Regions from separate parts of the Enterobacter sp. B79-1 genome, predicted to be linked through region 2. Evidence: predicted binding sites of a transcription regulator. Region 2 holds the regulator's gene; each other region holds the start of a gene.
The links. Region 2 encodes PurR, which represses purine synthesis genes. Its sites were predicted from a motif close to CANGCAAACGTTTGCNTG; they were not measured.
Positions count from the first base shown of each region.

Region 1 (6,126 bases), on a different contig from region 2:
ACTGGATACCCGACAGATGATGACGACGCTTGAAATTCCATCTGTGCTTTCCAGTTCGCAGCGCCGCTGCCAGGTGCTTTTGATGCTTTACCTGCCCGATGCTGCCGTCACCGCACAGAGCATAATCGCTGCCAATGGCGTGGACGACGCAATGGCACGGCAAGATATAGCCGAGACGCGCGATGAAATCCAGCGCTATCATCGGCTTGATATCGTCACGCACCTCGACGGCAGCTACCGAATTGAAGGTTCGGTCCTGAATCAGCGTTTATGCCTGCTGCACTGGCTGCGCAGGGCACTTCGGCTTTGCCCGCAGTTCGTCTCTCAACAGTTTACTCCCGCGCTTAAAACCGCACTTAAACAGCAGGGCATCGCTCGTCCACTCTATGATGACACCAACCTGCGCGCATTGATCAACTTCTGTTCGCGAAAGCTTCAGCGTCCGTTTGACTGCCGCGACGTACAGTTTTTACAGCTGTTTTTGCAATACTGTCTGATCCAGCATCATCTGGGCAATACGCCGCAGTTTTCCCACGTTCAGCGCAGCTGGACGCAATCGAGAGGGGAATATTTCACCGCGCAGGAAATCGTGCGCCACTGGAAACGGCGCGTTCCGCAGGGAACGCACAGCGATGAACAGCTGTTCCTCGCGCTGCTGTTTATGATGCTGCGCACCCCCGATCCGGTGCTTGACAGACATCAGCAGGATCAACGCCTGCGCCGCACCATAGTGCGGATGATCGCGCGCTTTCGGGCCCAAACCGGGATGAATTTTAGCGATGAACAGGGGCTGACCGATCAGCTTTATATCCATCTTGCTCAGGCGTTAGATCGCTCACTGTTTGAAATCGGCATCGATAACAGCCTGCCGGAAGAGATTCATCGGCTTTATCCGCGGCTGTTACGCACCACCAAAGAGGCGCTGTTTGAGCTGGAAGCGGAGTTCGGGCTGCGTTTCTCCGATGAAGAGATGAGCCTGGTGGCGGTGATTTTTGGTGCCTGGCTGATGCAGGAGACCGATCTGCATGAAAAACAGGTGGTGTTACTGACCGGGGAAGATAAAGCATGTGAAGCGTTGATTGAGCAGCAGCTGCGCGAGCTGACGCTGTTGCCGCTCAATATTCGTTATCTGACCCTGCACGCGTTTCAGAAGGGAGGTGCGCCCCGTGAAGCTGCGCTGGTGATCACCCCTTACCCAACCGCCCTGCCGTTGTTCTCGCCGCCGCTGATCCATGCCGTTGAGACATTGAACGCGCAGCAGCAAGAACATATTCGCGCGATGCTGGAATCCTAGTTACGCGCGTGCCGTCACTTTGGGGCGAACGAGCATTGCAGGTAGTGCAACGAGCGCCATCACCCAGAATACGCCGTGCCCAAGGTGCTGATACAGGAAGCCAGCAAAGACCGTCATCACGGCTATGCTGCCGCCCATTGCCACCGCAGAGTAGACCGCCTGCAGTCGAATCACATCCCCACCCTCACGCGCAGAGATGTAGCGCATCGCCGCCAGGTGGCACACGGTAAAGGTACCGCAGTGCAGAATTTGCGCCAGAATCAGCCACGGGAGTTCGGTCGTCCAGCCCATAATCCCCCAGCGTGCCACGCCGCACACGGCAGAAAGCAGCAGCAAATCGCGCGCGCCGAAGCGACGGAACAGTTTTTTACTGAGCGCAAAGATGATCACTTCCGCCACGACGCCGAGCGACCACAGGTAGCCTACCGCAGAAGCAGAGTAGCCCGCCCCCTGCCAGTAGATGGCGCTGAACCCATAGTACGCCGCATGCGCCCCCTGAAGCAGGCAAACGCACGCCAGAAAACGCCAGCTTTGTGCCACCAGGCTCCGCCAGGCCGGCCAGCCTGCGCTCTCCTGGTGACGGCTTTCGCCCTGCGGCATTACCGACGGACGCAACAACATCCCCAGCAGCATGGAGGCAATACCCACGCTCAGTAACGCAAGGATGGCGTGATAGTCGTACAGGCTGACCAGCTTACCCACCAGCGCCGAGCCGATCACGAACGCAATCGATCCCCAGAGACGCACGCGGCCATAGTCCATGGTGATCTGCTTTTGCCAGGTGTTCGCCAGGGCATCCGTCAGCGGCACCAGCGGTGAGAAGAACAGGTTAAAGCCAACCATGACCACCATCAGCCAGGCAAACTGCTGACTCACCCAGAAGCAGGCGACAAAGACCAGCGTGAGCAGCGCAAGTATGCGCACGGCCTTGATCAGTAAGGAGGGATCGCTGACGCGCGGCGCAATCAGCAGACTGCCCAGGAAACGCGCCACCAGTCCTGCGCCAAGCAGAACGCCGATGGACTCAGGGGTGAGGCCGATTCCCTTGAGCCAGACGCTCCAGAAAGGCAGAAAAATACCGTAGCTAAAGAAGTAGGTGAAATAGCTGAGCGCCAGCCAGCGCGTGGAATGCAAGACCATGAATCCCTCCCGAAATGGAGGCGATAGTCTGGCGTTTATCCTGCACTTTAGCAAGTCGTTAGCGCGCTATAAATTAACGATAAATTAACATCATGGACAGCCGGTCGGCGTATGGCGAGAGCGGCAAAATTGTATTACGTTTAAAGAACATCGCCTGAAGAGGTCGTTTGCCATGAACAGCTTACGTTATTTCGATTTCGGCTCCTCACGTTCTTTCCTGCTTTTGATTGCCCGTATTGCTATCGTTGTCCTGTTTATTATTTTTGGCTATCCCAAACTCACGGGGTTTAGCGGCACCGTTCAGTATATGACGTCGCTCGGCGCCCCCATGCCTATGCTTGCCGCGATTATTGCGGTGGTGATGGAGGTCCCCGCGGCAATTCTGATCGTGCTGGGCTTTTTCACCCGCCCCATCGCGGTGCTCTTTGTCTTTTATACGCTGGGAACGGCGGTGATAGGCCACCATTACTGGGATATGGCCGGTGATGCGGTTGTGCCGAACATGATTAACTTCTATAAGAATGTGAGTATTGCTGGTGCGTTTATTTTGCTGGCGATTGTGGGACCGGGGGCCATATCTCTCGACCGACGTTAGCCCATAAAAAAGGCCGCAAGCGCGGCCTTTTTTATTTCTGCAAAGCAGAGGGATTATGCGTATACCGGGAAGCGTGCGCAGATATCCAGAACTTTACCTTTAACGCGCTCGATAACCGCTTCGTCATTGATGTTGTCCAGAACGTCACACATCCAGCCCGCCAGCTCTTTCACTTCCGCTTCTTTGAAGCCGCGGCGAGTCACTGCCGGAGAACCGATACGGATACCGGAGGTCACGAACGGGCTCTTCGGATCGTTTGGCACGCTGTTTTTGTTCACGGTGATGTTGGCGCGGCCCAGGGCGGCGTCAGCTTCTTTACCGGTCAGGTTCTTATCAACCAGATCCAGCAGGAACAGGTGGTTTTCAGTACCGCCAGACACCACTTTGTAGCCACGGCTCAGGAACACTTCCACCATCGCTTTAGCGTTCTTAGCAACCTGCTGCTGGTAAACCTTGAACTCTGGCTCCATCGCTTCTTTCAACGCTACCGCTTTTGCGGCGATAACGTGCATCAGCGGGCCGCCCTGCGCGCTTGGGAACACGGCAGAGTTCAGTTTCTTATACAGATCTTCGTCACCGCCTTTCGCCAGGATCAGGCCACCGCGTGGACCCGCCAGGGTTTTGTGGGTGGTGGTGGTCACAACGTGAGCGTGTGGAACCGGGTTCGGGTAAACGCCTGCCGCGATCAGACCCGCAACGTGCGCCATATCCACGAACAGGTAAGCACCGATGCTGTCTGCGATTTCACGCATTTTTGCCCAGTCAACGATACCGGAGTAAGCAGAGAAGCCACCGATGATCATCTTCGGTTTGTGCTCTTTGGCCTGCTTAGCCATGTCTTCGTAGTCAATTTTACCGGACTCATCAATACCGTAAGGGATGATGTTGTACAGTTTGCCGGAGAAGTTAACCGGGGAGCCGTGAGTCAGGTGGCCGCCCTGCGCCAGGTTCATACCCAGAACGGTATCGCCCGGCTGCAGCAGCGCGGTGTAGACCGCGAAGTTAGCCTGAGAGCCTGAGTGCGGCTGCACGTTCGCGTAGTCTGCGCCAAAGAGTTCTTTCGCACGGTCAATCGCCAGTTGCTCAACGATATCAACGTACTCGCAACCGCCGTAGTAGCGCTTGCCCGGATAACCTTCAGCGTATTTGTTGGTCAGCTGAGAACCCTGCGCCTGCATCACGCGCGGGCTGGTGTAGTTTTCGGAGGCGATCAGTTCGATGTGCTCTTCCTGACGTACTTTTTCCTGCTCCATAGCCTGCCACAGTTCGGCATCATAATCGGCAATGTTCATTTCACGCTTTAACATCCGCATCTCCTGACTCAGCTAACAAGTAAATTTTGGCCTGAAAAGGCAGTCCCGTTGGACGACGGGCAACAGTATAACTGAATAGTTCTGCGATAACAGGTCTTGACAAACGATTTTACGCAAACGTTTACCTCCACGCCGCGCAAGGGTTTGAGGAATAAAGCTCTCATCATTTTCAACGGATTTCTTTTCAGGTTTGTGATGCATATTTTTCATCTTGCAAAGAACCATTTACAACGCAGGGTTATTTTTTATAAGATGCATTTAAAATACATCATTAAATATAACATCAGAAGGACGCGCTCATGCTCGACGCTCAAACCATCGCTACCGTTAAGTCCACCATTCCCCTGCTAGTGGAAACCGGCCCTAAACTCACCGCGCATTTCTACGATCGCATGTTTTCGCACAACCCGGAGCTCAAAGAAATTTTCAACATGAGCAACCAGCGCAATGGCGACCAGCGTGAAGCGTTGTTTAACGCCATCGCAGCCTACGCCAGCAATATCGAAAACCTTGCGGCACTGCTGCCTGCGGTAGAAAAGATTGCGCAGAAACATACCAGCTTCCAGATCCAGCCTGAGCAGTACAACATCGTGGGCGGCCACCTGCTGGCCACGCTGGACGAAATGTTCAGCCCGGGCCAGGAAGTGCTGGACGCGTGGGGTAAAGCCTACGGTGTGCTGGCAAACGTATTTATCAACCGTGAAGCGCAAATCTACCGCGAAAACGCCAGCAAGAACGGCGGCTGGGAAGGCACGCGCCCGTTCCGCATCGTCGAGAAAACCCCACGCAGTGCATTGATTACCAGCTTTGAATTTGAGCCGGTGGACGGTAAACCTGTGGCCGAATATCAACCGGGCCAGTATCTGGGCGTGTGGCTGAAGCCTGAAAGCTTCCCGCATCAGGAAATTCGCCAGTATTCCCTCACCCGCAAGCCAAACGGCAAAGGCTACCGCATTGCGGTGAAACGCGAAGATGGCGGTCAGGTCTCAACCTGGCTGCACAACGAAGCCAGCGTGGGCGATGTAGTTCATCTGGCCGCGCCGGCGGGTGATTTCTTTATGGCCGTTGACGGCAATACGCCAGTGACGCTGATCTCTGCGGGTGTCGGTCAAACGCCAATGCTGGCGATGCTCGATACGCTGGCAAAGGCAAACCACGACGCGCAGGTAAACTGGTTCCACGCCGCAGAGAACGGCGACGTTCACGCCTTTGCGGATGAAGTGAAAACGCTCGGGGCGTCCCTGCCGCGCTTCACCGCGCACACCTGGTATCGCCTGCCAACGGACGCAGACCGCCAGGCCTCACGCTTCGACAGCGAAGGTCTGATGAATTTAAGCCAGCATGAAGGGGCGTTTAGCGCACCGGACATGCAGTTTTACGTCTGTGGGCCGGTGGCGTTTATGCAGTATGCTGCGAAGCAGCTGGTTGAGCTGGGCGTGAACAAAGACAACATTCATTACGAATGTTTCGGGCCGCATAAGGTGCTGTAATGAAAAAGCCCCTCGTTCGAGGGGCTTTTTTTCGCCGGGTGGCGGCTGCGCCTTACCCGGCCTACAAAACCGTTGGCGCTGTTAAATCGCAGCGTCGTCTTCTTCACCGGTACGGATACGGATCACGCGCACCACGTCAAAGACGAAGATTTTCCCGTCGCCAATTTTGCCCGTCTGCGCGGTACGAATGATGGTATCCACGCAGGTATCGACGATATCGTCGCTGACCACGATTTCAATTTTCACTTTCGGCAGAAAGTCGACCATGTACTCCGCGCCACGGTAAAGCTCGGT
Region 1 is NZ_JBYAZJ010000008.1:183,265-189,390, forward strand. It holds gene csiE (stationary phase inducible protein CsiE) at 17-1,294, shown strand; gene AC2T6E_RS19645 (3-phenylpropionate MFS transporter) at 1,295-2,434, opposite strand; gene AC2T6E_RS19650 (DoxX family protein) at 2,607-3,029, shown strand; gene glyA (serine hydroxymethyltransferase) at 3,083-4,336, opposite strand; gene hmpA (NO-inducible flavohemoprotein) at 4,642-5,832, shown strand; gene glnB (nitrogen regulatory protein P-II) at 5,914-6,126, opposite strand, start outside.
Region 1: glyA (serine hydroxymethyltransferase) is a predicted target of PurR. The motif match lies at 4,453-4,470, and genes of this name have one in related genera.

Region 2 (6,126 bases):
GCTGCCGGAATATATGCTCGACGGCATAGAGACCGGCGCCTCGATTGCACATAACGGCTGCTGCCTGACGGTGACCGAAATTAACGGTAACCAGATTAGCTTCGATTTAATGAAAGAGACGCTGCGTATCACCAACCTGGGTGAACTGGTGGTGGGGGATACCGTCAACGTTGAGCGCGCGGCGAAGTTCAGCGACGAGATCGGCGGCCATCTGATGTCGGGCCACATCATGACCACCGCCGAGGTCGCAAAAATTGTGACCTCGGAAAATAACCGTCAAATCTGGTTTAAAGTTCAGGATCCCGCATTAATGAAATACATCCTGTACAAAGGATTTATTGGTATTGATGGGATTAGTCTGACGGTCGGAGAAGTGACGCCGACGCGCTTTTGCGTGCATTTAATTCCCGAAACGCTGCAGCGCACAACGCTGGGCGCAAAAAAACTGGGGCATCGCGTGAATATCGAAATCGATCCGCAAACCCAGGCGGTTGTGGATACCGTTGAACGCGTCCTGGCGGCGAAAGAGGCGGCGATAATAAAAGCCGTTGAGGAAGAATAAAAAATAACCCCGGATATCCGGGGTTATTTTTTTAGCGGGCGACACGTAATCCGTGTTCAATGCCGCGACTGAAAACAACCTGCCAGAGCTGAATATCCCGCGCACGGAACGCACCCGCACAGGCATTCAGATAATAGCTAAACATGCGTTTGAACCGTTCGGAATAGTTGTCTGCAATCTCAGGCCAGGCTTCCTGAAAACGGGAGTGCCATGCCATCAATGTGGTGTCGTAATCCGCGCCGAAGTTATGCCAGTCTTCCACAATGAAGTGGGGCTCGCTGGCGTTAGCAATCTGCCGCACGGACGGTAAACAGCCATTCGGAAAGATGTATTTATTGATCCACGGGTCGACGTTATTGTCGGTGCGCTTAGAACCAATGGTATGGAGCAGGAAAATACCGTCAGGCTTCAGGTTTCGGTCAGCAACGTCAAAATAGGTTCTGTAGTTTTTCGGACCCACGTGCTCGAACATGCCAACGGAAACGATGCGGTCGAACTGTTCGTTTAGGTCGCGGTAGTCCTGAAGCCGAATATCGACATCCAGCTCCTGGCAGCGTGCCTGCGCCATTTTTTGTTGCTCAGCTGAAATCGTCACGCCCACAACGCTGGCACCGTAATGCTTCGCCATAAAATACGCCAGACCGCCCCAGCCGCAGCCGATATCCAGCACGCGCATACCCGGTTTTAACTGCAGTTTCTCGCAGATTAGACGCAGTTTATCTTGCTGCGCCTCTTCAAGCGTTGTGGCCTTTTTCCAGTAGCCGCAGGAATATTGCATTAAGGGATCAAGCATACGGCTGAACAGGTCATTACCGAGATCGTAGTGCTCTTTACCGACGATCCATGCCCGCTTTTTACTTTGCAGATTGAACAGTCGAGCGGAGGCGATACGCAGCGTATCTTTGAAGTGGCGAGGGAGCTGATTTTCAAGACCGGCGCGCAATACGCTGGAGAAAAACATGTCCAGACGTTCACACTCCCACCAGCCGTCCATATAGCTTTCGCCCAGGCCTAACGATCCCTCCTGCAAGACGCGTTTAAAAAAATCGGGATGTTTGACCTGCGGATCGGCGGGGGAAGACCCATTAATCGTGATGCCCGCACGTCCCAACAGTTCACTGACGATCCGGGACCAGTTATCGTCCGGAACGCTGACTTCTTCTATACACGATGAACTCATAGCTTCTCCATCACCTTGCTGTGATCAGAACCTTAAAACAGCGTAGACGCTTTTTTGGGTTTGTGAGAAATCTCACGGTAAATGCCCGCGAGGCTAATATCCGACGTAGAACAGAGGAAGGGAGATAACCCTTGCCGAAAAGCCTTCCATGGTAAAACGGGAGCACTCCGGCTCCCGTTAACACTTAATATTTATCGTATTTAATCGAACCAAATTTAGTATAGGCCTCAAAATTTGGTGATTCAATAGAAAATTCTTAGCAACCTAATCACTATGTCTTAACATAATTTCTGGCGCGATTATGCGTGCGACGTTTCCACCTTCTGACGCGCATTCTGCTCGCGCTGAGCGGAAGACTGCATACGGTAGCCAAGGGCAGCCAGCGCAACGGTCACCAGCATCACGCTGGTGGTGGTCAGGAGCGGCGTGACAATCAACGCAGAGACCACCAGACTCGCCAGGAAGCACAGACCCAGCTGTAACGTGTTCTGCAGCGCGGCGGCGCGTCCCGTCGCCTGTGGGAACGGACGTAACGCCTGCGCCACCACGATGGGGTAAATAGCACCGTTAGCGACTGCCATGACGCAGAAAGGAATCAAAATTTCGGTCAGGCCCGTACCCGGAATAAACCCGACGGCCCATGTGCCGAAAACGCTTAACGCGAACAGTACCAGTAGCCAGGGCAGCATCTGCTGGCCTTCCCACTTCTGCAGCGCTGCACGACAGCCGTAGCCGCCGACCAGGAAAGCAATGGTCTGCGGAACATAACTCAGGCCGATTGCCGCCGGGCTGTATCCCATATCGTGCAGAATGAACGGCGAGCCAGTCAGCCACGCGAAGAAACTGGCGGAACAGGCCGCGTAAATCAGGACGTTGCCGCGATAGGCTTTTGAACGCAGCAGCGAGGCAAAGGTCATCGGCTTCGCGTCAGGATGCGTCTCTTTTTTATGCGCAGGCTTGAGGAAAAACGCAGGCAGCATTAATACCAGCGTGATGGCAAAGAGCGTGGCGAAGATCGCCTGCCAGTCGAAATGGGCCAGGATCCAGCTTCCGAGCAACGGTGCGAGGGCAGGCGAGAGACCGACCAGCGGCATAATGGTGGCGAAAATTCGGTTAGTGCGTGATGCCGGGTAATAATCCGTCACCAGCGCCTGCCAGGTGACCGCTGCAGCACAGACGCCAACGGCCTGAATGAATCGCAGTACCAGCAGCCAAGTGGCGTCGCGTACCCACAGCATGCCCAGGCAGCCCACGGCAAAAATAGCCAGACCCAGCAGCAGCACCGGTTTACGACCAAAGCGGTCGGAGAGCGGTCCCCAGAGCAGTTGTGCGAAGGCAAAACCGGCGAGGAACAGGCTCAGGCTGGCGCTGATAGCGGCTGCGGGGGTTTGCAGATCTTCCTGCATCGCGGCAAAGGCGGGCAGATACATGTCGGTCGCTAAAAAGCCCAGCACGCTTAAGCCGCCGAGCCAGACTAAAAATCCTTTCCTGGGTTGCATTGTTTTATTCTCCTGAGGAGGCAGGTGTACGTTGGCGCAGAGTGTAGGGAGTGCAAAGCGGCTTGTGAAACGCTAATATTTGCTGAGTGCATTCAAATTTTTTGCAGGCAGAGCATGTGGTCAGATTATTCTCTTGAAGTGGTGGATGCTGTTGCCCGTAACGGCAGTTTCACCGGTGCCGCGCAGGAGTTACACCGCGTACCCTCGGCGATCAGTTACACCGTGCGTCAGCTGGAAGAGTGGCTGGCGGTTCCGCTGTTCGAGCGGCGTCATCGCGACGTGGAATTAACGCCTGCAGGGGCGTGGTTTTTGAAGGAAGGGCGTTCTGTCATCAAAAAAATGCAGATCACCCGCGAGCAGTGTCAGCAGATCGCTAACGGCTGGCGAGGCCATCTCTCCATCGCGGTGGATAATATCGTTAAGCCGGAACGGACCCGGCAAATGATCGTGGATTTCTATCGTCACTTTTCTGATGTCGAACTGCGGGTCTCCCAGGAGGTGTTCAACGGCGTCTGGGATGCGCTGGCGGATGGCAGGGTGGAGATGGCGATTGGTGCAACGCAGGCGATCCCCGTTGGGGGACGCTATGCATTTCGCGATATGGGGATGCTGAGCTGGACCTGCGTTGTCGCCAGCGATCATCCGCTGGCGGCAATGGAAGGCCCTCTCAGCGATGACACGCTGCGCAACTGGCCGTCGCTGGTGCTGGAAGATACCTCGCGCTCGCTGCCCAAGCGCATCACCTGGCTCCTGGACAACCAGCGCCGCGTGGTGGCCCCTGACTGGGAATCGTCGGCAACCTGTCTTTCTGCGGGGCTGTGCGTGGCGATGGTGCCCGTTCACTTCGCGCGTCCGCGCATCGATACCGGAGAGTGGACAGCGCTGACGCTGGAAAATCCGTTCCCGGATGCGGCCTGCTGTCTGACCTGGCAGCAAAACGACGTATCGCCTGCGATGGCCTGGCTTCTGGATTATCTGGGAGACAGTGAAACGTTGAATCGGGAGTGGCTACGGGAGCCAGCATAACTGGCTCCGTAAGCGATTAACGGCGATAGTCGCGGAACGGACCGTCCGCCACGGAGCGGCGCTCGATGAGGCGTGGGTGAACTTCAATCGACTGGGATTCTTCACGCTTGTTGACGATCCTGTCCATCAGCATGTTGAAAGCCGTTTCGCCCAGCGAGTCTTTTGGCTGGTGAATGGTGGTCAGCGCCGGGGTGAAGAAGCGCGCGTTACGCACGTTGTCATACCCGATCACGGAAATATCCTGCGGCACCCGCAGGCCCAGCTCGTCGGCGGCGCAGAGTGCGCCCATCGCCATAATATCGCCGCCACAGAAAACAGCCGTCGGGCGATGCGGTTGGGAGACAATCTGCTGCATTGCGCGGTAACCGGATTCCGGCTCAAAGTCGCCCTGGACAATCCAGTTTTCCGGCACGGTGATGAGCGCCTCTTCCATTGCCTTCATAAACCCGGCCAGACGGCCCGCACCGGTGTTGCGCTCCAGCGGACCCGGGATCACGCCAATCTCACGGTGACCGCGTTCGATCAGATAACGACCGGCCATATAGCCGCCTTCAAAGGCATTATCGATAACGGAATCGGTGAAGTCCGCGCGCGCTTCGCCCCAGTCCATCACCACCATCGGGATGTGGCGGTACTCTTCCAGCATGGACAGTACGGACTCTGGGTACTCGGAACACATTACCAGCAGGCCATCGACGCGCTTTTGCGCCATCATCGACAGGTAGGCGCGCTGCTTCTCAATGCTGTTCCACGCGTTGCCCAGAATCAGCGTATAGCCTTTCTGGAAGCAGTTTTTCTCAACGGCTTCGATGATTTCGGCAAAATAGGCCGCTTCACTGCTGGTCGCCAGCAAGCCAATCGACTTGGTGTGATTCACCTTCAGGCTGCGCGCAACCGCACTTGGGGAGTAATGTAACTCCTTGATCGCCGCCCAGACGGCGTTGCGCGTCTCTTCCGCGACGAAGCGGGTTTTGTTAATTACATGTGATACGGTTGTAGTGGAAACGTTTGCGCGTTTTGCTACGTCTTTTATTGTTGCCATTCAATGTCACTCCAGACCATATCCTAACCTCCTGAAAAACTTGAAGGTAAACGTTTGCCTTCTCTCACCCTTATTACGCAATCTTGAGTTGCGACACGCCGGGAAAACGACACAGGACGTCAGGAGGGGGTCAATGGCCGGTACGCTAATAAATTTAGCGTGGAATTTTGTCCTATCTTGATGAAAAGGGGAAGAGCTAAAGTGGATATCAGTTTAAATCCAGGAAGATTTTTGACGTAAACTGTGTAAAAATGAGCAAGCTCACTTTTCGTGGGGTGATTAAAAGGAGAAAAATTGATGAGTTCCGATCTGAAGTTTTCGCTGGTGACCACCTTTATCGTGCTGGCATTGATTGTTGCCGGTGGTTTGACGGCTGCGCTGCACTGATTTACGCGGGGGGAGAGTCCTCTCCCTCCTCATTTTCTTCCTATTGTTACCTCTCCGGCAAAAATCTTTTGCCAAAATGTTAACTTCTCAAATTTTGTGATTGATGTCATGCTTTTGACTTCTTAGTTCTGTGTCGCGTGATGACACGGCATCCGGAGTTGACTCATGAAAATCAATTTTCCTCTGCTGGCCCTGGCGATTGGCGCCTTTGGGATCGGCACCACTGAATTTTCCCCGATGGGGTTACTGCCTGTTATCGCACGCGGTGTAGACGTCTCTATTCCTGCGGCCGGGATGTTAATCAGCGCCTATGCCATCGGCGTGATGGTCGGGGCCCCGCTGATGACGCTGCTGCTGTCGCACCGCGCGCGTCGCAATGCGCTGATATTTTTGATGGCGATCTTTACGCTGGGCAACGTGCTCTCCGCGA
Region 2 is NZ_JBYAZJ010000001.1:771,171-777,296, reverse strand. It holds gene AC2T6E_RS03720 (riboflavin synthase) at 1-562, shown strand, start outside; gene cfa (cyclopropane fatty acyl phospholipid synthase) at 594-1,742, opposite strand; gene punC (purine nucleoside transporter PunC) at 2,042-3,241, opposite strand; gene punR (DNA-binding transcriptional activator PunR) at 3,356-4,267, shown strand; gene purR (HTH-type transcriptional repressor PurR) at 4,284-5,309, opposite strand; gene cydH (cytochrome bd-I oxidase subunit CydH) at 5,607-5,696, shown strand; gene AC2T6E_RS03690 (MFS transporter) at 5,862-6,126, shown strand, end outside.

Region 3 (6,126 bases), on a different contig from region 2:
TTTCTGTTGTGATTTTTAACTTCGCCAGCTATCTGACGATTGGCCTGCCGCTGGCGATCCTGCCGGGCTACGTTCACGACGTGATGGGCTTTAGCGCCTTCTGGGCGGGGCTGGTCATTAGCCTGCAATACTTTGCGACGCTGATAAGCCGCCCCCATGCGGGACGCTACGCCGATCTTTTTGGGCCGAAGAGCATTGTCGTCGTGGGGCTGTGTGGCTGCTTTCTGAGCGGGCTGGGGTACTTTCTGGCGGCCACCGCCAGCCAGTGGCCGCTGGTCAGTCTGGTGCTGCTGTGTCTGGGCCGCGTGATTCTGGGTATCGGGCAAAGCCTGGCGGGTACGGGTTCCACGCTCTGGGGCGTGGGCGTCGTCGGCGCATCGCACATCGGGCGGGTGATCTCCTGGAACGGGATTGTCACCTACGGCGCCATGGCGATTGGCGCGCCGCTTGGGGTGGTGTGTTACGCCTGGGGCGGTCTGTACGGCCTGTCCCTCACCATTATGGCGGTTGCGCTGCTGGCGATCCTGCTGGCGCTGCCGCGCCCGAAAGTGAAGGCCAGCAAGGGCAAGCCGCTGCCGTTTCGCGCGGTGCTGGGGCGCGTCTGGCCATACGGGATGGCGCTGGCGCTGGCGACCACCGGCTTTGGGGTGATCGCCACCTTCATCACCCTGTTTTACGACGCCAAAGGCTGGGACGGCGCGGCCTTTGCCTTAACCCTGTTTAGCTGTGCGTTTGTCGGCGCGCGACTGCTCTTCCCGAACGGCATTAACCGTCTGGGCGGGCTGAACGTGGCGATGATCTGCTTTGCGGTCGAAATCGTCGGGCTGCTGCTGACTGGGATCGCCACTGCGCCGTGGATGGCGAAAATCGGCGTCTTTCTTGCGGGGGCGGGCTTCTCTCTGGTCTTCCCGGCGCTGGGCGTGGTGGCGGTGAAGGCCGTGCCGCAGCAAAATCAGGGGGCCGCGCTCGCCACCTATACGGTGTTTATGGATATGTCGCTGGGGATCACCGGGCCGCTGGCAGGGCTGGTGATGGCCTGGGCTGGCGTGCCTGTTATCTATCTGGCGGCGGCAGGTTTAGTGGTGCTGGCGCTGATGCTGACGTGGCGGCTAAAAAAATGGCCCCCGGTGCACGCACCGGAGGCCACGTCATCCTCGTGAAAGATTACTGAATCACGAGGGTGTTAATGATGTTTTCTGCGGTAGTCTGCGCTTTCTGCTGGTCTTCCGCAGGCAGCGTGATTTGCAGGGTCAGCAGTTTGTTATCAACTTTACCCAGTACCACGGAAGAGTAAGCGGTCTGGCCTTTCGCAGAGATAATGCTGTCCAGCTGTTGCAGCGTGTGGCCTTTGAGTTCGATAGACTTATTGGTTACCACCTGCAGCTGCGGGTCGCGGCTACGCTGCTGATCTTCCAGACGTTTGGACAACACGCTTAGCTCTTCAGTGGTGTCGTCACCCACAATCACAATGACCGCTTTCTGACCGGTTGCGTCGGAATACACGTGCATGTTGTTCGCCTGGGTACCCAGCTTGCCGCTCTGATCGGTCATATCCGCTGGCAGAGAGAAACTGAGTTTACCGTCCAGCAGGCTTACCGGCTGCCCGGTCGCGTTGCTCTCTGCGGACGCGCCCTGTGCAGGCGTTTTCGTGTCGCTGTTATCACAGGCTGCAAGGCCAACAACCAGCAGGCCAATCCCGACATATTTAACCAGATTGCGCATTGACTTCTTCCTTTCGATAAACGGCCATAGCGGCTCATTCGCTCATCTTATCACAACTGATAGAGCGAACCTTTAACCTGCCTGCAATGCGGTGATTTCAGATTTATCTGCCAGCCTTTTCAGCAGCATATTCAGCAGCACGCCGTACATCGGCAGGAAGAACACAATGCTGATAAGCACCTTGAAGCAGTAGTCCACCAGGGCGATTTCCATCCAGTGTTCGGCCATGAACGCATCCGGGCTGCGCCAGAAGGCGATGAAGAAGAAGGCCAGCGTATCGCTCACGTTTCCGAACAGCGTGGAGGCGGTTGGCGCCATCCACCAGCGGTGATTTTGACGCAGGCGGTTAAACACGTGAACGTCAAGGATCTGCCCCAGCGCGTAGGCCATAAAGCTGGCGGCGGCGATACGGGCGACAAAGAGGTTGAAGTGCGTCAGCGCCTCAAAGCCCTGCCAGCTTCCCATGTAGAACAGGGAAGAGATCACATACGACACGAACAGCGCCGGGAGCATCACCGCGAAAATAATGCGACGCGCCAGCGGTGCGCCAAAGATTCGCACGGTCAGATCGGTGGCGAGGAAAATAAACGGAAAACTGAACGCGCCCCAGGTGGTATGGAAACCAAAAATGGAGATCGGGAGCTGCACCAGATAGTTGCTGGAGGTGATCACCAGCAGATGAAAAAGCGAAAGCCAGAACAACGCTTTTACGCGCTGCGATTGAGAAAACTGCGTCATATTGTGACCTTTTTATACGTTGGGGTGAGGGAACCCAATAAAAACCGCCGCATGATACTGCTTTGACGGGACTTTGCAATGGCTAATTTTCACGCAACCGTTAACCTGGTTTGCATTGGCGGCAACCGGGCGTAAACTACAGCCGTTTTATTTTGATCGAGAAGACCATGACCGACCTGTTTTCCAGCCCAGACCACACCCTTGACGCCCAGGGCCTCCGTTGCCCGGAGCCGGTAATGATGGTGCGCAAAACCGTGCGCACTATGCAGACCGGTGAAACGCTGCTGATCATCGCAGACGATCCGGCCACTACCCGCGACATTCCCGGCTTTTGTACCTTTATGGAGCACGAGCTGGTGGCGCAGCAGACCGAAACGCTGCCGTACCGGTATGTGATTCGTAAGGGGTAATTGCGGCAAGATGCCCTCACCCCGACCCTCTCCCACGGGGAGAGGGAGAAAACCTTTCTAAACCATCGTTTCAAATTTTCGCGCTTTTGTGAGGCGCTTCACCTCCGCTTTTCCAGCCGTAGTCTAATTTTTAAGCGTATAAAAATAAAACGCCGTTTTAACGCTTATCTCACTACCCTGGAGTTGACCCGATGAAAACGACCCTCAAGCCGTTACTGGCCGCGCTGTGTCTGTCTGCTTTTGCCTGCACCGCTTCTGCTCAAACCATCAAAGCTGCCGATGTACACCCCGAAGGCTACCCGAACGTGGTGGCGGTTCAGCACATGGGTGAAAAACTCAAGCAGCAAACCGACGGCAAGCTGGAGATCAAAGTCTTCCCCGGCGGCGTGCTCGGGGATGAAAAGCAGATGATTGAGCAGGCGCAGATGGGGGCCATCGACATGATCCGCGTCTCGATGGCGCCGGTTGCCGCCATCCTGCCGGATATCGAAGTCTTCACGCTGCCGTACGTCTTCCGCGATGAGGACCACATGCACAAGGTGATCGACGGCGATATCGGCAAGCAGATTGGCGACAAGCTGACCGCGAACCCGAAATCGAAGCTGGTGTTCCTCGGCTGGATGGATTCCGGCACCCGTAACCTGATCACCAAAGAGCCGATCGTTAAACCGGAAGATCTTAAAGGGAAAAAAATCCGCGTGCAGGGTAGCCCGGTGGCGCTCGCCACGCTGAAGGATATGGGGGCAAACTCGGTCGCGATGGGCGTGAGCGAAGTCTACAGCGGCATGCAGACCGGGGTGATCGACGGCGCGGAGAACAACCCGCCAACCTTTATCGCCCACAACTACATGCCGGTCGCCAAAAACTACACCCTCAGCGGCCACTTTATCACCCCGGAAATGCTCCTCTACTCAAAAGTGAAATGGGACAAGCTCAGCGCCGACGAGCAGCAAAAGGTCCTGACGCTGGCCCGCGAAGCGCAGTTCGAGCAGCGCAAGCTCTGGCAGGCCTATAACGACCAGGCGCTGGCGAAAATGAAGGCGGGTGGGGTGCAGTTCCACGACATCGACAAAACGGTGTTTATCAAAGCCACAGAGCCGGTGCGCGCCCAGTATGGCGACAAGCATCAGGATCTGATGAAAGCCATCGCTGACGTCCAGTAAAACGGAGTACGTATGTCCGAACTCTACCTGAAGTGGATGGACCGTCTGTACCTGCTCGCCATGACCGTGGCGGGCATCTCGCTGCTGGTGATGACGATCGTGATCCCGATTGGCATCTTCTCGCGCTACGTGCTTAACCGCGGAGAATCCTGGCCGGAGCCGATCGCCATTATCTGCATGGTGACCTTTACCTTTATTGGCGCAGCGGTAGGGTATCGCGCTGGGTCGCACATCGCGGTCAACATGCTCACCGACCGTCTGCCCGACATGCTGAAAAACCTCTGCGCCCGCGTGGTCGACCTGCTGATGCTGCTGATCTCCGCCCTGATGTTCTGGTACAGCCTCTGGCTGTGCGTCGACCTCTGGGAACAGCCCGTCGCGGAGTTCCCGCTCCTGACCTCTGGCGAAAGCTATCTGCCGCTGCCCGTCGGGTCGGCCATTCTGATCCTGTTTGTGATTGAACGCCTGCTGTTTGGCTCGCAGGAAAACCGTCCCGTCGTGCTTATCGGCAACCACAGTTAAGGGGTGAACAATGGATGCATTCGTTTTGTTATTCACCCTCGCCATTCTGCTGGCGCTGGGAATGCCGGTGGCTTTCGCCGTCGGGTTAAGCGCCGTGGCGGGGGCGTTGTGGATCGATCTGCCGCTGGAGGCGCTGATGATCCAAATCACCAGCGGGGTGAACAAGTTTACCCTGCTGGCGATCCCGTTCTTTATCCTTGCCGGGGCGATCATGGCGGAAGGGGGCATTGCCCGACGGCTGGTGAATTTCGCCTACGTGTTTGTCGGCTTTATTCGCGGCGGGCTGTCGCTGGTGAACATTGTCGCCTCAACGTTCTTCGGCGCAATTTCCGGCTCGTCTGTGGCGGATACGGCCTCTATCGGCAGCGTGATGATCCCGGAGATGGAGAAGAAGGGCTACCCGCGGGAATATGCGGCGGCGGTAACGGCCAGCGGTTCCGTGCAGGCGATTCTGATCCCGCCGAGCCACAACTCGGTCATTTACTCGCTGGCCGCGGGCGGGACGGTTTCTATTGCCACGCTGTTTATCGCGGGCGTGCTGCCGGGGCTGCTGTTAGGGTTATGTCTGATGATCCTCTGCCTCGGCTTCGCCCATAAGCGCGGCTACCCGAAAGGCGAGAAAATCCCGTTTAAGCAGGCGCTGAAGATATTGCTCGATGCTCTGTGGGGGCTGATGACGGTCGTGATCATCCTCGGCGGGATATTGTCCGGGATCTTCACGGCAACCGAATCCGCCGCCGTGGCCTGCCTGTGGGCGTTCTTCGTCACCATGTTCATCTACCGCGATTATAAGTGGAGCGAACTGCCGAAGCTGCTGTGCCGGACGGTGAAAACCGTCACCATCGTGATGATTTTGATTGGTTTTGCGGCGGCCTTTGGCGCGGTGATGACCTACATGCAGCTCCCGACCCGCATCACCGAGTTCTTCACCTCGCTCTCCGATAACAAGTACGTGATCCTGATGTACCTCAACGTCATGCTGCTGCTGATTGGCACGCTGATGGACATGGCGCCGATCATCCTGATCCTGACCCCGGTGCTGCTGCCGGTGACCAATTCGCTGGGGATCGACCCGGTGCATTTCGGGATGATCATGATGGTGAACCTGGGGATCGGGCTGATCACCCCGCCGGTTGGGTCGGTGCTGTTCGTAGCGAGCGCGGTGAGCAAGCAGAAGATCGAGCACGTTGTGCGGGCGATGCTGCCGTTTTACGGCATGCTGCTGGTGGTGCTGGGGATGGTGACGTACATCCCGGCGATTTCGTTATGGCTGCCGAGGATGTTAGGGATGCAGTGACGCCGTTTTATGCCGGGTGGCGGCTGCGCCTTACCCGGCCTCCGGTTCGGAGATGTTGTAGGCCCGGTAAGGCGCAGCCGCCACCGGGCGTTTTTACCGACGGCGCAGAAGCCGCAGCGCGTTTGCCGTCACCAGCACCGTTGCACCCGTATCCGCCAGCACCGCCAGCCACAGGCCGGTCATGCCGAGCAGGGTGGTGACGAGGAATATCCCCTTCAGCCCCAGCGCAATCCCGATGTTCTGGCGGATGTTGGCGCGCGTCGCCCGCGCCAGG
Region 3 is NZ_JBYAZJ010000009.1:78,770-84,895, forward strand. It holds gene AC2T6E_RS20210 (MFS transporter) at 1-1,160, shown strand, start outside; gene AC2T6E_RS20215 (DcrB family lipoprotein) at 1,165-1,722, opposite strand; gene AC2T6E_RS20220 (7-cyano-7-deazaguanine/7-aminomethyl-7-deazaguanine transporter) at 1,795-2,460, opposite strand; gene tusA (sulfurtransferase TusA) at 2,628-2,870, shown strand; gene AC2T6E_RS20230 (TRAP transporter substrate-binding protein) at 3,062-4,033, shown strand; gene AC2T6E_RS20235 (TRAP transporter small permease) at 4,046-4,555, shown strand; gene AC2T6E_RS20240 (TRAP transporter large permease) at 4,566-5,852, shown strand; gene zntA (Zn(II)/Cd(II)/Pb(II) translocating P-type ATPase ZntA) at 5,946-6,126, opposite strand, start outside.
Region 3: tusA (sulfurtransferase TusA) is a predicted target of PurR. The motif match lies at 2,551-2,568, and genes of this name have one in related genera.

Region 4 (6,126 bases), on a different contig from region 2:
GCTGGGCGGTAATAGAGGCGCGATCGAGCTGATCGAGCGTGTCAAACAGCGTGCGCATTTCCCGATCAAGCCGTTTAAGCAGGAAGCGTCCCACGTCTTCCGGCAGCTCAAATCCTCGCTGCTTAGCACGCAGCTGAAGCGCCTGCAGCTTATCTTCATCCGACAGCGGCTGGAGCTTATAGATTTGCCCCCAGTCCAGACGAGAGGCCAGGTCCGGCAGCCCCAGATTCAGCTGACGCGGCGGACGATCGCCGGTGATCAGCAGCCGGGTTTTACCCGATTCCAGAATGCGGTTGTAGAGGTTAAAGATCGCCATTTCCCACGGCTCATCACCCGCCACACATTCGATATTATCGATGCAGACCAGTGAGAGGTGTTCCATTCCCTCAAGCACCTCAGGCACGAACCAGGTACGTTTATCCAGCGGCACATAACCTACCGCATCACCGCGCGCTGAAAGCTCCGCGCAGGCAGCATGCAGCAGGTGGCTGCGCCCCGCGCCTTCGCGTGACCAGATATAGATGTATCCGCTGTGATCCTGGCGCAGCACGTTTTGCAGTGCAGCCAGTAAAGAGGGGTTATCCCCCGGCCAGAAACTCGCGAAAGTTTCGTCGTCAGGGAGATAAAGTGGCAGAGAGAGCTGTGCCGGTCCGTTCAGAAGTACCTCAACCAGATCTTACATAAAATCGGAACGGAGTTTAACACGGAACCCGCGAGGAGAGAACCGGGCGATCCCTCGCCCGACTTTTCGATCAATGGGGTGCTTTTTCGCTGTCGTCCGCATCCAGAATTTCTTCTTCAGGACGCAGAACGGAAATCAGCTTAAAGATCAGGCTCAGGCCTACACCCACAATGGTCGCGAGCGCCATGCCCTTCAGCTCGGCCGCACCGATGTGCACCTTCGCGCCGCTCACGCCGATAATCAGGATAACGGAGGTCAGGATCAGGTTCTGCGCCTTGCTGTAATCCACTTTGGATTCAATCAGCACGCGAATACCGGAAGCACCGATCACCCCGTACAGCAGCAGAGAAACGCCGCCCATCACCGGCACCGGAATGATCTGAATCGCTGCCGCCAGCTTGCCCACGCAGGAGAGCAGGATGGCGATGATCGCCGCCCCGCCGATAACCCAGGTACTGTAGACGCGGGTAATCGCCATCACGCCAATGTTCTCGCCGTAGGTGGTGTTTGGCGTGGAGCCGAAGAAACCGGAGATAATGGTCGAGAAGCCGTTCGCAAACATGGAGCGGTGCAGGCCCGGATCGCGGATTAAATCGCGCTTAACGATGTTCGCCGTCACCACCAGGTGGCCGACGTGCTCCGCAATCACCACCAGTGCGGCTGGCAGAATGGTGAAGATAGCGAACCACTCAAAGCGCGGGGTGTAGAAGGTTGGCAGTGCGAACCAGTGCGCCTGAGCAATCGGGGTAGTATCCACCACGCCCATTGCGAAGGAGAGCGCATAGCCCGCCAGCACGCCAATCAGGATCGGGATAATCGCCATGAAACCGCGGAACAGCACGGAGCCAAACACCGTCACGCCCAGCGTCACCAGCGAGATGATAATGGTTTTGGAATCCGGTGACTGGCCGTCCGCAGGCAGCAGACCGGCCATGTTCGCCGCAACGCCCGCCAGCTCCAGGCCGATAACGGCAACGATTGCGCCCATCGCCGCTGGGGGGAACATCACGTCCAGCCAGCCGGTACCCGCTTTCTTCACGATGAAGGAGACCAGGCAGAAGAGCACGCCACACATGATAAAGCCGCCGAGCGCGACCTCATAACCCAACGGCAGCAACAATAGCACCGGCGAAATAAAGGCAAAGCTCGACCCGAGATACGCCGGGATTTTGCCTTTACAGATAAAGAGGTACAGCAGCGTCCCAACGCCGTTGAACAGCAACACGGTAGCCGGGTTAATGTGGAACAGGATTGGCACCAGCACGGTTGCGCCAAACATGGCAAACAGGTGCTGCAAACTAAGCGGGATAGTCTGTAAAAGCGGCGGTCTTTCACTCACCCCGATAGCACGGCGCGTCATAGTGTTTTCCTCTGTGTAGTATTGTTGGTGTTTTATTCAAAAAAAAGCCGACTATCAAAGTCGGCTTATTTATCGTTATTCGATTATTTCGTACCAAAGATCTTATCGCCGGCATCGCCGAGGCCCGGGATGATGTACCCGTGCTCGTTCAGCCCCTGGTCGACAGAGGCGGTATACAGCTCAACGTCCGGGTGCGCTTTCTCCAGCGCTGCGATCCCTTCCGGCGCCGCGACCAGCACCAGCACCTTAATGCTGTTACAGCCCGCATTTTTCAGCAGGTCGATGGTGGCAATCATAGAACCGCCGGTTGCCAGCATTGGGTCAACCACCAGCGCCATACGCTCGTCGATGTTAGACACCAGCTTCTGGAAGTAAGGAACCGGCTCAAGGGTTTCTTCGTTACGATAGATCCCCACCACGCTGATACGCGCGCTTGGCACGTGCTCCAGCACGCCTTCCATCATGCCGAGACCGGCACGCAGGATTGGCACCACGGTAATTTTCTTACCTTTGATCTGCTCAACCTGTACCGGGCCGTTCCAGCCTTCGATGGTCACTTTTTCCGTTTCCAGATCGGAGGTCGCTTCGTAGGTCAGCAGGCTGCCCACTTCAGAAGCCAGTTCGCGAAAACGCTTCGTGCTGATGTCATGCTCACGCATCAGGCCCAACTTGTGTTTAACGAGTGGGTGTTTCACTTCCACAATCTTCATTCTCTTTCTCCTCTGAGGTGGCATCCGCAAAAAAATCGCGGGATTATACCGCTTTTTTCGGATTGCGCCATACCCATCTTGCTTGACGTACATCAAGCAAAGTGATTTAGAGACAAAAAAACCGGAGGCGAAACTCCGGCTTGGGTGCGGGGTTCTGCCGGGTGGCGCTAACGCTTACCCGGCCTACACGTCCCGTAGGCCCGGTAAGCGCAGCGCCACCGGGCAATTATAGCTGCTCGCCGTTGCTCGCAATCACCTGCTTATACCAGTCGAACGACTTTTTCTTACTGCGGTTCAGCGTGCCGTTCCCTTCGTTATCTTTATCGACAAAGATAAAGCCGTAGCGTTTTTTCATTTCGCCCGTTCCGGCAGACACCAGGTCGATACAGCCCCACGGGGTGTAGCCCATCAGATCCACGCCGTCTTCCACCACCGCTTTTTTCATCTCGCTGATATGCGCGGCGAGGTAATCAATACGGTACTGATCGTTTACGGTGCCGTCGCTCTCCTGCACGTCGATCGCGCCAAAGCCGTTTTCAACGATAAACAGCGGCAGCTGATAGTGATCCCAGAACCAGTTCAGGGAGTAGCGCAGCCCCACCGGGTCAATCTGCCAGCCCCAGTCGGATTTCTGCACGTACGGGTTAGAGACCAGGCTTTTGCTCTCGTCGTAGTCCAGCTGCGGGTTGTCCGCCGTCGCCTTGGTGGCGAAGGACATGTAGTAGCTGAACCCGATGTAGTCCACGCAGCCCTGCGTCAGCGCCGCTTTATCTTCTTCGGTGATATCCAGTGCAAAGCCGCGACGCTCGAAGTAGTTGAGCAGATGCTGCGGGTACCTGCCGCGCACGTGCACGTCGGTGAACCAGTAGCGGCGGTGCATGGCGTTCATCGCCATCATCATGTCGTCCGGCGCGCAGGTCAGCGGATAGATAGGACACATGGCAATCATGCAGCCGATCTGCAGCGACGGGTTAATCTCGCGTCCCGCCTTCACCGCCAGGGCGCTGGCCACCAGCTCATAGTGCGCGGCCTGGAACATCACCGGCTCTCGGTCTTCACCCGGCGCGTACTTCAGCCCGGAGTTGGTAAACGGCGCAAAGTCTTCGTGGAAGTTAGCCTGGTTGTTGATCTCGTTAAAGGTCATCCAGTACTTCACCTTATGCTGGTAGCGCTGGAAAACCACTTTTGCGAAGCGAACAAAGAAGTCGATCAGCTTACGGTTGCGCCAGCCGCCGTATTCGGTGACCAGATGGAAAGGCATCTCGAAGTGAGAAAGCGTAATCACCGGTTCAATGCCGTGCTTCAGGCACTCGTCGAACAGATCGTCATAGAATTTCAGGCCTGCCTCGTTAGGCTCAAGCTCGTCCCCTTTCGGGAAGATCCGCGTCCAGGCGATAGAGGTGCGGAAACATTTGAACCCCATCTCGGCAAAGAGTTTGATGTCTTCTTTATAGCGATGGTAGAAATCGATGGCTTCGTGGTTAGGGTAATTTTTCCCGTCCAGCACGCCGTTGGTGATTTCACGCGGCACGCCGTGCGCGCCTGCGGTCATCACATCGGCCACGCTCACGCCCTTGCCGCCCTCTTTCCAGCCGCCTTCGAGCTGGTGCGCCGCTACGGCCCCACCCCACAGAAAACCTGCTTTAAATCCTGACATTTGCTTTCCCTCATTCTGCGTTATTTTCTGCAAAAACAATTACAGAAACCGGTTTCAGTTCGATGATGTGCAAAGGGAATACCCGTTGCAAGCAGTTCTCAGAAACCGGTTTCATTTTCGTGAACAGAGTCAAGTTTGGCTGCATCCACGGGACAGACAGAAAAAAAGATCCCCACGTCCAGAATAGGCTCGCAAACGTTTGCCTGGACTGTTAGAATTGCGCCGATTTTTCTTACTAGCTATGCAATCGCGTGGGGATTTAAGCCGTGACCAACAAAACTTCTCTCAGCTACAAAGATGCCGGTGTTGATATTGACGCAGGTAATGCGCTGGTTGACCGAATCAAAGGTGTGGTGAAGAAAACCCGCCGCCCGGAAGTGATGGGTGGCCTGGGTGGCTTCGGCGCGCTGTGCGCACTGCCGCAAAAATATCGTGAACCTGTTCTGGTCTCGGGTACTGACGGCGTAGGCACCAAACTGCGCCTGGCGATGGATTTAAAACGTCACGACACGATCGGTATCGATCTGGTCGCGATGTGCGTGAACGATCTGGTGGTACAGGGCGCAGAGCCGCTGTTCTTCCTCGATTACTACGCGACCGGCAAACTGGATGTGGACACCGCAGCCAGCGTGATTAGCGGTATCGCCGAAGGCTGCCTGCAGTCCGGCTGTGCGCTGGTCGGCGGCGAAACCGCGGAAATGCCGGGCATGTACCACGGTGAAGATTATGACGTCGCAGGCTTCTGCGTCGGCGTAGTAGAAAAATCAGAAATTATCGACGGCAGCAAAGTGGCCGACGGCGATGTGCTGATCGCGCTGGCCTCCAGCGGTCCGCACTCAAACGGTTATTCCCTGGTACGTAAAATCCTCGAAGTGAGCGGCTGCGACCCGCTGACCACCGAGCTGGACGGTAAACCGCTGGCTGACCATCTGCTGGCACCGACCCGCATCTATGTGAAAAACGTGCTGGAACTGATCGAGAGCGTCGACGTTCACGCCATTGCTCACCTGACCGGCGGCGGCTTCTGGGAAAACATCCCGCGCGTTCTGCCGGACAACACCCAGGCGGTGATCGACGAATCCTCATGGCAGTGGCCAGCCGTCTTCAACTGGCTGCAGACCGCAGGCAACGTGAGCTCTCACGAAATGTACCGCACCTTTAACTGCGGCGTGGGTATGGTTATCGCCCTGCCAGCAAGCGAAGCGGATAAAGCCGTTAAGCTGCTGACTGAAAAAGGTGAAAACGCGTGGAAAATCGGTACGATTAAAGCTTCCGATTCCGAACAGCGTGTGGTCATTGAATGAAAAACATCGTGGTGCTCATTTCCGGCAACGGAAGCAATTTGCAGGCAATCATAGACGCCTGCAAACAGAAGAAAATCAATGGCACCATTCGGGCAGTCTTCAGCAACAAGGCCGACGCGTTCGGCCTTGAGCGCGCGCGGGAAGCGAACATTCCCGCGCACGCGCTGGAAGCCAGCCAGTTCGCCGGGCGTGAGGCCTTTGACCGCGAACTGGTGCAGGAGATCGATGCCTACGCGCCGGACGTGGTGGTGCTGGCGGGTTACATGCGTATCCTGAGCCCGGCATTTGTCGAACACTTCGCCGGACGTCTGCTGAATATTCACCCTTCTCTTCTGCCGAAATATCCCGGCCTGCACACCCATCGTCAGGTGCTGGAAAACGGTGACGAGGAGCACGGCACCTCTGTCCATTTC
Region 4 is NZ_JBYAZJ010000008.1:109,261-115,386, forward strand. It holds gene AC2T6E_RS19330 (DnaA inactivator Hda) at 1-658, opposite strand, end outside; gene uraA (uracil permease) at 753-2,042, opposite strand; gene upp (uracil phosphoribosyltransferase) at 2,126-2,752, opposite strand; gene AC2T6E_RS19345 (6-phospho-beta-glucosidase) at 2,979-4,409, opposite strand; gene purM (phosphoribosylformylglycinamidine cyclo-ligase) at 4,676-5,713, shown strand; gene purN (phosphoribosylglycinamide formyltransferase) at 5,710-6,126, shown strand, end outside.
Region 4: purM (phosphoribosylformylglycinamidine cyclo-ligase) is a predicted target of PurR. The motif match lies at 4,598-4,615, and genes of this name have one in related genera.